Regions from separate parts of the Duganella sp. LjRoot269 genome, predicted to be linked through region 2. Evidence: riboswitches for the same ligand, from Rfam matches in the RefSeq annotation. Region 2 holds a riboswitch; the other holds the start of a gene.
The links. A riboswitch is a leader RNA that binds a small molecule or an ion and turns the genes downstream of it on or off. The one in region 2 is predicted to bind thiamine pyrophosphate.

Region 1 (4,805 bases), 3.8 Mb from region 2:
AAGCTGATGGAACTGGCGCGCGGCCGCGAATACGAAGTGTTCGACCGCAGCCTGGACGTGCAGATCTCGCGCCTGCGCAAGCTGATCGAGCCCGATCCGTCAAGCCCGCTGTACATCCAGACCGTCTGGGGCCTGGGCTATGTGTTCATTCCGGAGGGGCAGCCGCGCTAAGGCGCGGAAGCGCACATGAAGTTTCCATCGAAGTTCCCCTTCACGTTTCGCGTGGCCAGCCTGAAAAGCGGCCTGTTCTGGCGTACCTTCTTCCTGCTGGGGGCGCTGACCACCACCAGCATGACGGCCTGGGTCGGCATGATCAGCGTGGTGCAGCACGAGCCGCAGGTGCAGCAGATCTCCTCGCAGGTGATCTCGGTGGTCACCATCACCCACGCCGCCCTGACCCACTCCGCGCCCGAACTGCGGCGCGAGTTGCTGTTCGACCTGGTGTCGAACGAAGGCATCCGCGTGTTCCCGCTGGAGGAAGACGACAAGGTCGAGCCGCCGCCCGATAACGCGCTGATGCCCGACATCCAGAAGCTGGTCAAGGCCAAGCTGGGCGAGGACACGCGCTTCTCGGCCCAGGTCAACGGCGTGTCCGGTTTCTGGGTCAGCTTCAAGATCGACGACGACGCCTACTGGCTGATGCTGGAGCGCGAACGCATCCGCGGCCTGACCGGCATCCAGTGGCTGGGCTGGGCCAGCGTGGTGTCGGTGGTGTCGCTGCTGGGCGCGGCCTTCATCTCCAGCCTGATCAACCTGCCGCTGCGCCGGCTGACGCAGGCCACGCGCGCCTTCGCCCAGGGCAAGCGCCCCGATCCGCTGCCGGAAAAAGGCCCGCTGGAAATCATGGAGGCCAACCGCAGCTTCAACCAGATGGTCGACCAGCTGCAGCAGGTGGAGTCGGACCGCGCCGTGATCCTGGCCGGCATTTCGCACGACCTGCGCACGCCGCTGGCGCGCATGCAGCTGGAAGTGGAGATGGCCAACCTGTCCAACGACGCGCGCGAGGGCATCCAGTCCGACATCGGCCAGATGGACGCCATCATCGGCCAGTTCCTCGACTATGCCAAGCCGACCGAGGCGTCGAGCTTCACCAACGTCGACATCAGCGAACTGCTGAGCGACACCGCGCGCGAAGCGGAGCGCCTGCCCGACGTGCACATCCGCACCGACATCGCCGCCAACGCCCACGTGATGGGCAACCCCACCGACCTCAAGCGCGTCATCAACAACCTGATCGAAAACGCCCGCCGCTACGGCAGGACGCCCGACGCCGAGTTCACCGAAATCGACATCAAGTGCAGCGTCAAAGGCATGCACACGTCGAAGCGCGTGACCATCGAAGTGCAGGACCACGGCGCCGGCGTGCCGGACGACCAGATCGAGCAGTTGCTCAAGCCCTTCACGCGGCTGGACACGGCGCGCGGCCAGGCCAACGGCGCCGGCCTCGGGCTGGCCATCGTCGACCGCGTGCTGCTGCGCCACGGCGCCGAGCTTCATGTGCGCAACCGCGAAGGCGGCGGCCTGCAGATCCAGATCGTGATGAAGGCGGCATGATGCGCGCAGCTTTATCGATGGCCGCAGCGCTGCTGGTCGTCGCGCAGGCAAGCTCAGCAGCAACAACAAGCGCAGCCGCGCAGCCGCGCATCGAACAGCGCCAGCCCACCGCCGAGGAGCGCGATTCCTTCGACGACTATTTCCGCGAAAAAACCGCCGCCGAAGCCCACGGCGCGCAGCCGGTGCTGCCGCTGTTCGCGCCCGCCTTCGACATCGAACGCCAGCGCGGCAAGCCGTGGCAGGTGATCGCCCGCGTCGATTCGGCGCCGCGCCACTCGGCCGTCGACCTGTGCCGGCAGATACGCTCCAGTTTCATCTATGACGCCGGCGCGCCCAAGGGACGGCGCTGGACCGAGTCGGCCCAGCCGCCGGAATGGTATGTGTGGCTGGCGAAACCGGCCACCGCCTGCACCGCCGCCCGCTACACCGTGCTGATGGATAAGACCTTGCCGCCGGCGGACGTGGTGGCGCTGCTGCGCCAGCACCGCGAGTTGCTGCTGCGCGCACGCCTGCTGTTTGCCGGCAACTCGCAATGCGCCCGCCAGCGCGCGCTGACCTTCCGCCTCAGCGCGCTGGAACCGGCGGCGCCGACGCCCGGTGCGCCGGTGATGTTCGGCCTGGTGTTCAGCAGCGACCGCGACACCGTGGCCCGCGTCGCCGTGCGCAAGAGCCGCGGCGAATACACGGCCTGGAACGTCAGCTGCGGTTGACGCTGCGGTTGATCGGATGGTCGGCCGGCTCGAGCAGCTTGGTCAACAATAACTCCGCCGAACCGTAGCCGTACAGCGAATCCGTTTCCAGCCCTTGTGTATCATAGGGTACGGACTCCTCGCGTTCCGACCGGCTCGGGTCGGCATCCGAATATGTCACGCGCCAGGCGCGCTTGAGGGCGTCGGCGCGGCGCAGGAACTGCGGCACCGGCCAGCGCGCGGGATCCCAGTCGGGCGCGTCGCCCAGCACGCGCCAGTGGCCGCTGGCCAGCGCCATGTCGCCCACCCGCAATATCTTCACCGCGTCCTGCGGCTGCAGGGTGCCCAGCTCCTCCAGCGTCGGCAGGCGCGTCAGCTTGGGGCCGAACAGATACGCCAGCATAATCTTACTTCCCGGCGACAAACGCGCCACCAGTCCCCAGCCATACCCGCCATCCAGCAGCGGCACCGCAAACCAGCTTCCCTCTTGATACGACTGCCTCATTCCTACCCTTTCACTTGCACGATGCAGTAACGATTCACCAAAATGCACTGACATGATGGCGCCTCCGCTATTGGCTGTGACTGCTTCGTTGGCGCCCTGGGGCGCAAATCGCAAGTGTAGCGGCGCGGCGCGGAATACGTCGCACGCCATCGCTACGGCCGGGGTTGCGCCAGGTTTGTGCTAAACTACCGCTTCGCTAGGGGTCCTGGGACATTGTTTCCGGGTGAGAGATACCCTTCGTACCTGATCTGGATAATGCCAGCGAAGGAAAGCGCAAAGTGGTTCTCCCCTCCTTTGATGGCTCTCTTCCGCGGCCCCAGCCGAACAAGAAGAGAGCAGACAATGTACAACCCAAAATTCGCAGTATCCACCATCGCCCTCGCGGTGTTGCAGGCTTTTCCTGGCGCCGCCATCGCCGAAACCGCCGCCGACCAGCCCATGACGGAAGTGGTGATCACCGCCGCCAAGGCGCAGGCCACGCGCGCCTCCGTCGCCGGCTTCTCCAACGCGCCGCTGCTGGAAACGCCGGCCTCGGTCAGCGTGCTGACCGCCGAGCAGATGCTGGACCTGCAGATCCGCTCCACCACCGACGCCGCCCGATACGACGCCAGCATCAGCGACGCCTACAACGCGGTCGGCTACTCGGAACAGTTCTCGATCCGCGGCTTCAAGCTCGACAACGCCTCCAGCTACCGCAAGGACGGCATGGCCATCCCCGGCGACACCCAGATCCCGCTGGAAAACAAGGAGCGTCTGGAAGTGCTCAAAGGCCTGTCCGGCCTGCAGGCAGGCGTGGCCGCGCCCGGCGGCATCGTCAACTACGTCACCAAGCGCCCGACCGATACGCCGCTGCGCACGGTGGTGCTGGAAGAGCGCGAGCGCGGCACCGTCTACGGCGCCGTCGACCTGGGCGGCCGTTTCGAGGACACCCGCTTCGGCTACCGCATCAACGCCGCCGCCGAGCGCCTGCGCTCCTACATCAAGGGCGCCGACGGCAACCGCAAGTTCGTCTCGGCCGCCTTCGACTGGCGCATCTCGCCGCAGGCGCTGCTGCAGGTCGATGCCGACTACCAGAAAAAATCGCAGACCACCGCTCCCGGCTTCCAGCTGCTGAACAACCTGACCCTGCCCAATATCGAGGCGGACAACATGCTGAACAACCAGCCGTGGAGCCGTCCGGTGGAGACCACCAGCAGCAACGTCGGCGCGCGCTTCGAATACAAGTTCACGCCCGACTGGAGCACCACGCTCAGCGCCAACCAGCACACCTTCAAGCGCGACGACTACACCGCCTTCCCTTACGGCTGCGGCGCCCAGGACCTGTATCCCGGCTTCTGCGGCAACGGCGACTACGACGTCTACAACTACATCAGCCTGGGCGAGAAGAAATCGCCGCTGACGGTGCAGGCGCTGGTGCAGGGCCGTTTCGCCACCGGCTCGCTGAAGCATGAGTTCACCGGCGGCGCATCGCTGTTCAAGAACAGTGAAAAATGGGGCGACTACCTGTACGACCTGTCGGGCACCAGCAATATCTACCATCCTGTGGTGGTCGCGCCGGCGCCCGGCACCAGCGGTCCGGTTTCCGAACGCCGCCGCGACAACGAACGGGCCGTGTTCGCACAAGACATCCTGAGCCTGACCGGGCAGCTCAAGCTGCACGCGGGCGCGCGCTACGTGCAGGTCAAGCGCGACGAATACGTCGGCACCAACGACAACGGCGTGGTGCTGCCGTACGCGCACACCGACGTCGGCTTCTGGCTGCCGAACGTGGCGCTGGTGTACAGCGTGCGTCCCAACGTCTCCGTCTACGCGTCGTATGCGCAAGGCCTGGAGCATGGCGGCGTGGCGCCTATCGGCACCGGCAACGAACGCCGCGCGCTCGATCCGGGCAAATCCAAGCAGGTGGAGCTGGGCATCAAGGCCGACATCCGCCAGGACCTGAGCGCCACCGTGGCGCTGTTCCAGATCCGCAAAGGCCTGGAATACACCGACGCGCAGAACTTCTATGTGCGTAACGGCCAGGCGCAGAACCGCGGCCTGGAGACGGCGTTGAACGG
Region 2 (4,805 bases):
GCGCCGCCGGACGGATCCATCCCGGCGAACACCAGCACGCAAGGCCGCTTGTCCGCAGCCTGCAGCGTCGCGCTCACGACAGCCGGCCGGCCATCGGCGACGACGGCGAGGCCGCGAACTTGCGCGGAATGCGGCCGGCCAGGTAGGCCTCGCGGCCCGCCTGCACCGCCAGCTTCATGGCGCGCGCCATGCGCACCGGATCCCGCGCGCCGGCGATGGCGGTGTTCATCAGCACGCCGTCGCAGCCCAGCTCCATCGCGATGGCGGCGTCGGACGCGGTGCCGACGCCGGCGTCGACCAGCACCGGCACCTTGGACTGCTCGATGATCAGCGACAGGTTCCAAGGATTCAAAATGCCCATGCCGGAACCGATCAAAGAGGCCAACGGCATCACCGCCACGCAGCCGATGTCCTCGAGGATCTTGGCCTGGATCGGATCGTCGCTGCAGTAGACCATGACGTCGAAGCCATCCTTGACCAGCGCCTCGGCGGCGATCAGCGTTTCCGGCATGTGCGGGAACAGCGTCTTCTCGTCGCCCAGCACTTCGAGCTTGACCAGCTTGTGGCCGTTCAACAGCTCGCGCGCCATCTGCAGCGTGTAGATGGCGTCCTTGGCGGTGTAGCAGCCGGCCGTGTTGGGCAGGATGGTGTATTGCGACGGCGGCAGCACGTCCAGCAGGCTGGGCGCCTTCGGATCCTGGCCGATGTTGACGCGGCGGATCGCCACGGTGATGATTTCCGCTTCGGCGGCGTCGGTCGCCTCGCGGGTTTGCGGCAGGTCCTTGTACTTGCCGCTGCCGACCAGCAGCCGCGATGTGTAGCTCTTGCCTGCGATAGTCAATACGTCTTGATTGCTCATGTCCGTTCCTTATTCAAGTTCCTTGCCGATCAACCGCCGCCGATGGCGCGCACGATGTCGACCTTGTCCTGCGGCTGCAGCTCGCGCTGCGGCCACTGCTGGCGCGGCACCACCGAGCGGTTGACCGCCAGCGCCAGCGCCTGCCCCGTCAACGACAGCGCATCGACCAGTTGATCCAGCGTCTGCCTCGGCGGCACCGCGTGCGGCGCGCCGTTGAGTTCAATCTCGATCATGCCGGCCTCACAGCTTGCGATACAGCTCGGCGCCGCTCTTGATGAACTCCACCGCCTTGACCTGCATGCCCTGCTGCAGCGCCGCGCCGTCGGACATGCCGTTGGCCGCCGCGTACTCGCGCACTTCCTGCGTGATCTTCATCGAGCAGAAATGCGGACCGCACATCGAGCAGAAGTGCGCCACCTTGGCCGAATCCTTGGGCAGGGTCTCGTCGTGGAACTCGCGCGCCTTGTCCGGATCGAGGCCGATGTTGAACTGGTCGTCCCAGCGGAATTCGAAGCGCGCCTTGGACAGCGCGTTGTCGCGGATCTGCGCGCCCGGATGGCCCTTGGCCAGATCGGCCGCATGGGCGGCGATCTTGTAGGTGATGATGCCGTCCTTGACGTCGTTCTTGTCGGGCAGGCCCAGATGCTCCTTCGGCGTGACGTAGCACAGCATCGCCGTGCCGTACCAGCCGATCTGCGCGGCGCCGATGCCGGAGGTGATGTGGTCGTAGCCGGGCGCGATGTCGGTGGTCAAAGGCCCCAGCGTGTAGAACGGCGCTTCGTGGCACTGCTCCAGCTGCAGGTCCATGTTCTCTTTAATGAGCTGCATCGGCACGTGGCCGGGGCCTTCGATCATCACCTGCACGTCGTGCTTCCAGGCGATCTGGGTCAGCTCGCCCAGGGTTTTCAGTTCGCCCAGTTGCGCCTCGTCGTTGGCGTCGTAGATCGAGCCGGGACGCAGGCCATCGCCCAGCGAGAACGACACGTCGTAGGCCTTCATGATCTGGCAGATCTCTTCGAAGTGCGTGTACAGGAACGATTCCTTGTGATGCGCCAGGCACCACTTGGCCATGATCGAACCGCCGCGCGAGACGATGCCGGTCAGGCGCTTGGCCGTCATCGGCACGTAGCGCAGCAGCACGCCGGCATGGATGGTGAAGTAGTCGACGCCCTGCTCCGCCTGCTCGATCAGCGTGTCGCGGTAGATTTCCCAGGTCAGGTCCTCGGCCTTGCCGTTGACCTTTTCCAGCGCCTGGTAGATCGGCACGGTGCCGATAGGTACCGGGCTGTTGCGGATGATCCATTCGCGCGTTTCGTGGATATGCTTGCCGGTGGACAGGTCCATGACGTTGTCGCCGCCCCAGCGGATGGCCCAGGTCATCTTCTCCACTTCCTCGCCGATCGACGAGGTGACGGCCGAGTTGCCGATGTTGGCGTTGATCTTGACCAGGAAGTTGCGGCCGATGATCATCGGCTCGATTTCCGGGTGGTTGATGTTGGCCGGGATGATGGCGCGGCCGCGGGCGATTTCCTCGCGCACGAATTCCGGCGTGATCTCGGCCGGGATGCTGGCGCCGAACGACTGGCCCGGATGCTGGCGGCCCATCAGGTCGGCCAGGCGCTGGCCCATCGGGCCGGACGTCTTCAGGCTCTCCAGGTATTCCTTGCGGCGCAGGTTTTCGCGGATGGCGACGAACTCCATCTCCGGCGTGATGATGCCCTGGCGGGCGTAGTGCATCTGCGTGACGTTCTTGCCCTCGCGCGCGCGGCGCGGCTTGCGGTGCAGGTTGAAGCGCAGCTCAGCCAGCGCCGGATCGGCCAGGCGCGCCTGGCCATATTCGGAGGTCGGTCCGTCCAGCTCCTCGGTGTCGTTGCGCTCCAGTATCCACGGCAGGCGCGGCGTCGACGCCAGGCCGGAACGGATGTCGATCACCGCGTCGGGATCGGTGTACGGGCCGGAGGTATCGTAGACGTAGATCGGCGGATTGGCCTCGAAGCCGAACGATGCCGGCGTGTCGGACTGGGTGATTTCGCGCATCGGCACGCGGATGTCGGGACGGCTGCCTTGAACGTAGACCTTGCGGGAATTGGGTAAAGGCTTGATGGCTGCCTCGTCCACCGTGGCGGTGGCGGAGAGGAATTTGGCGTTGGCGTTCATTTGGCTCCTTTGTTAGCTACAGGAGCCAGCAAAGGAGGTTGGACTTGCCCATCACGGATACGGCGATGTGTGGCGGCGATGTCCTAAGCTTCCCTTCGCTGGCATTATCCAGATCAGGTTCGGAGGGTATTTCTCACCCGCGCCTCGCTGTGCGATTTGCAGGACCCCTAGCGTTTGCCACCTTGCGGCAGCGCGACGATTATAACCTTGCCTTGGGAATTACAACAACCGATTCTTCCTCGGTACAGAAAATACCCTGCGTGCGGACTCAAGCGAGCCGAGGTGTAACAAATGTAAGAGGCGCGCGCTATGTTCGGCATCGCACATAAAAGTTTCTAGAAAGAACTCACACTATCCGCACAGCGACACCGTCGTCGCCACAACAAGCGCCAGACGCGCGATTATCGGGAGACCCATCATGAAACCAGCACGCCCATCCATCTATCTTGCCGCCGCCGCGGCCGTGTCCCTGTCCGGCCTGAGTGCCTGCGGCGGCGGTGGCGGCAGCAGCGGCGATACCGCCCCCCCAGTCACCATGGGCACGCTGGCCGTGTCGATGACGGACGCGCCGTCTTGCGGCTTCGATGCCATCAACGTCACGGTCAACAAGGTACGCGTCAACCAGAGCAGCTCGGCCAGCGACACCGATGCCGGCTGGACCGACATCACACTGAACCCGGCCCGCAAGATCAACCTGCTGACCCTGACCAACGGCACGCTGGAGGCGCTGGGACAAACCGCGCTGACCGCCGGCCACTACACGCAGCTGCGGCTGGTGCTCGACCCGAACACGAGCAACGGACTGGCCAACTCAGTCGTCGTCAGCGGCAGCACCACCGAGCAATCGCTGGATACGCCGAGCGCGGTGCAAAGCGGCATCAAGCTGATCAACGCCTTCGATGTCGCCGCAGGCCAGCGCGTCGACCTGGTGCTGGACTTCGACGCCTGCAAATCCATCGTCACCAAGGGCAACGGCAAGTACGCGCTGAAACCGGTGGTGAAGGTGATCCCGACCACGCTGAACGGCATCGGCGGCTTCGTCTCGACCGCGCTGCTGGCCAGCCACGTGATGGTGTCGGCGCAGCAGAGCGGCGCCATCGTCAGCGCCACCACGCCCAATCCCACCACCGGCGAGTTCGCGCTCAGCCGCCTGCCGCTGGGCAATTACGACGTGGTGGTCACGGCCGACAGCCGCGCCGCCGCCGTGGTCGGCACAGTGCCGGTGACCAGCACCTCGGCCACGGTCGCCATCAGCACCGCCGCCGCGCCGATCACGCTGCCGGCCACCGCCACCGGCAGCATCGGCGGCACCGTCACGCTGACGCCGGCCAGCAGCACCGCCACCGCCTACGTCGCCGCCAAGCAGAGCTTCGTGGCCGGGCCGACGGTCACGATCAAATACCAGGGCGCCGACCTGGCCAGCGGCAGCTACACGCTGAGCGGCCTGCCGGTCGGCGCGCCGCAGTACGCGGTGTACAGCGCCACGCTGCCGCTGCAATTCGCCAGCGCCGCCACCGTACTGCCGGGCGCGGGCAAATACATGGTCGAGGCCTCCGCCGAGGGCTACACCACGGCCAGCCTGCCGCTGGTCGACATCTCGCTGCTCAATCAAAGCAACGTCAACTTCAGCCTGAAGCCATAAGCGCCGGGAGGCGAACCGGGCTTGCCCTTCTACCGGAAGGGCAAGCCCAGCAACCTGATCAATTGGCGGTCGCCGGGATATTGCTCGCGGTCCGCCACGCCCAGCCGCTCCGGCGCCGCGCCCGGCAAGCGGAAGGTGCCGAACAGC

Region 1: it holds a riboswitch for thiamine pyrophosphate, as region 2 does, so the genes downstream of both, ACSQ3S_RS23570 (TonB-dependent siderophore receptor) here and thiC (phosphomethylpyrimidine synthase ThiC) in region 2, are expected to answer to the same signal.

What each region holds. Positions count from the first base shown of each region.
Region 1 covers NZ_CAXUSL020000001.1:5,261,656-5,266,460, forward strand. The annotation lists gene ompR (osmolarity response regulator transcription factor OmpR) at 1-171, shown strand, start outside; gene ACSQ3S_RS23555 (ATP-binding protein) at 187-1,554, shown strand; gene ACSQ3S_RS23560 (hypothetical protein) at 1,551-2,264, shown strand; gene ACSQ3S_RS23565 (Imm26 family immunity protein) at 2,251-2,748, opposite strand; TPP riboswitch at 2,937-3,035, shown strand; gene ACSQ3S_RS23570 (TonB-dependent siderophore receptor) at 3,091-4,805, shown strand, end outside.
Region 2 covers NZ_CAXUSL020000001.1:1,425,405-1,430,209, reverse strand. The annotation lists gene thiD (bifunctional hydroxymethylpyrimidine kinase/phosphomethylpyrimidine kinase) at 1-20, opposite strand, end outside; gene ACSQ3S_RS06240 (thiazole synthase) at 74-859, opposite strand; gene thiS (sulfur carrier protein ThiS) at 889-1,092, opposite strand; gene thiC (phosphomethylpyrimidine synthase ThiC) at 1,100-3,016, opposite strand; TPP riboswitch at 3,090-3,195, opposite strand; gene ACSQ3S_RS06225 (DUF4382 domain-containing protein) at 3,435-4,658, shown strand; gene ACSQ3S_RS06220 (sterol desaturase family protein) at 4,688-4,805, opposite strand, start outside.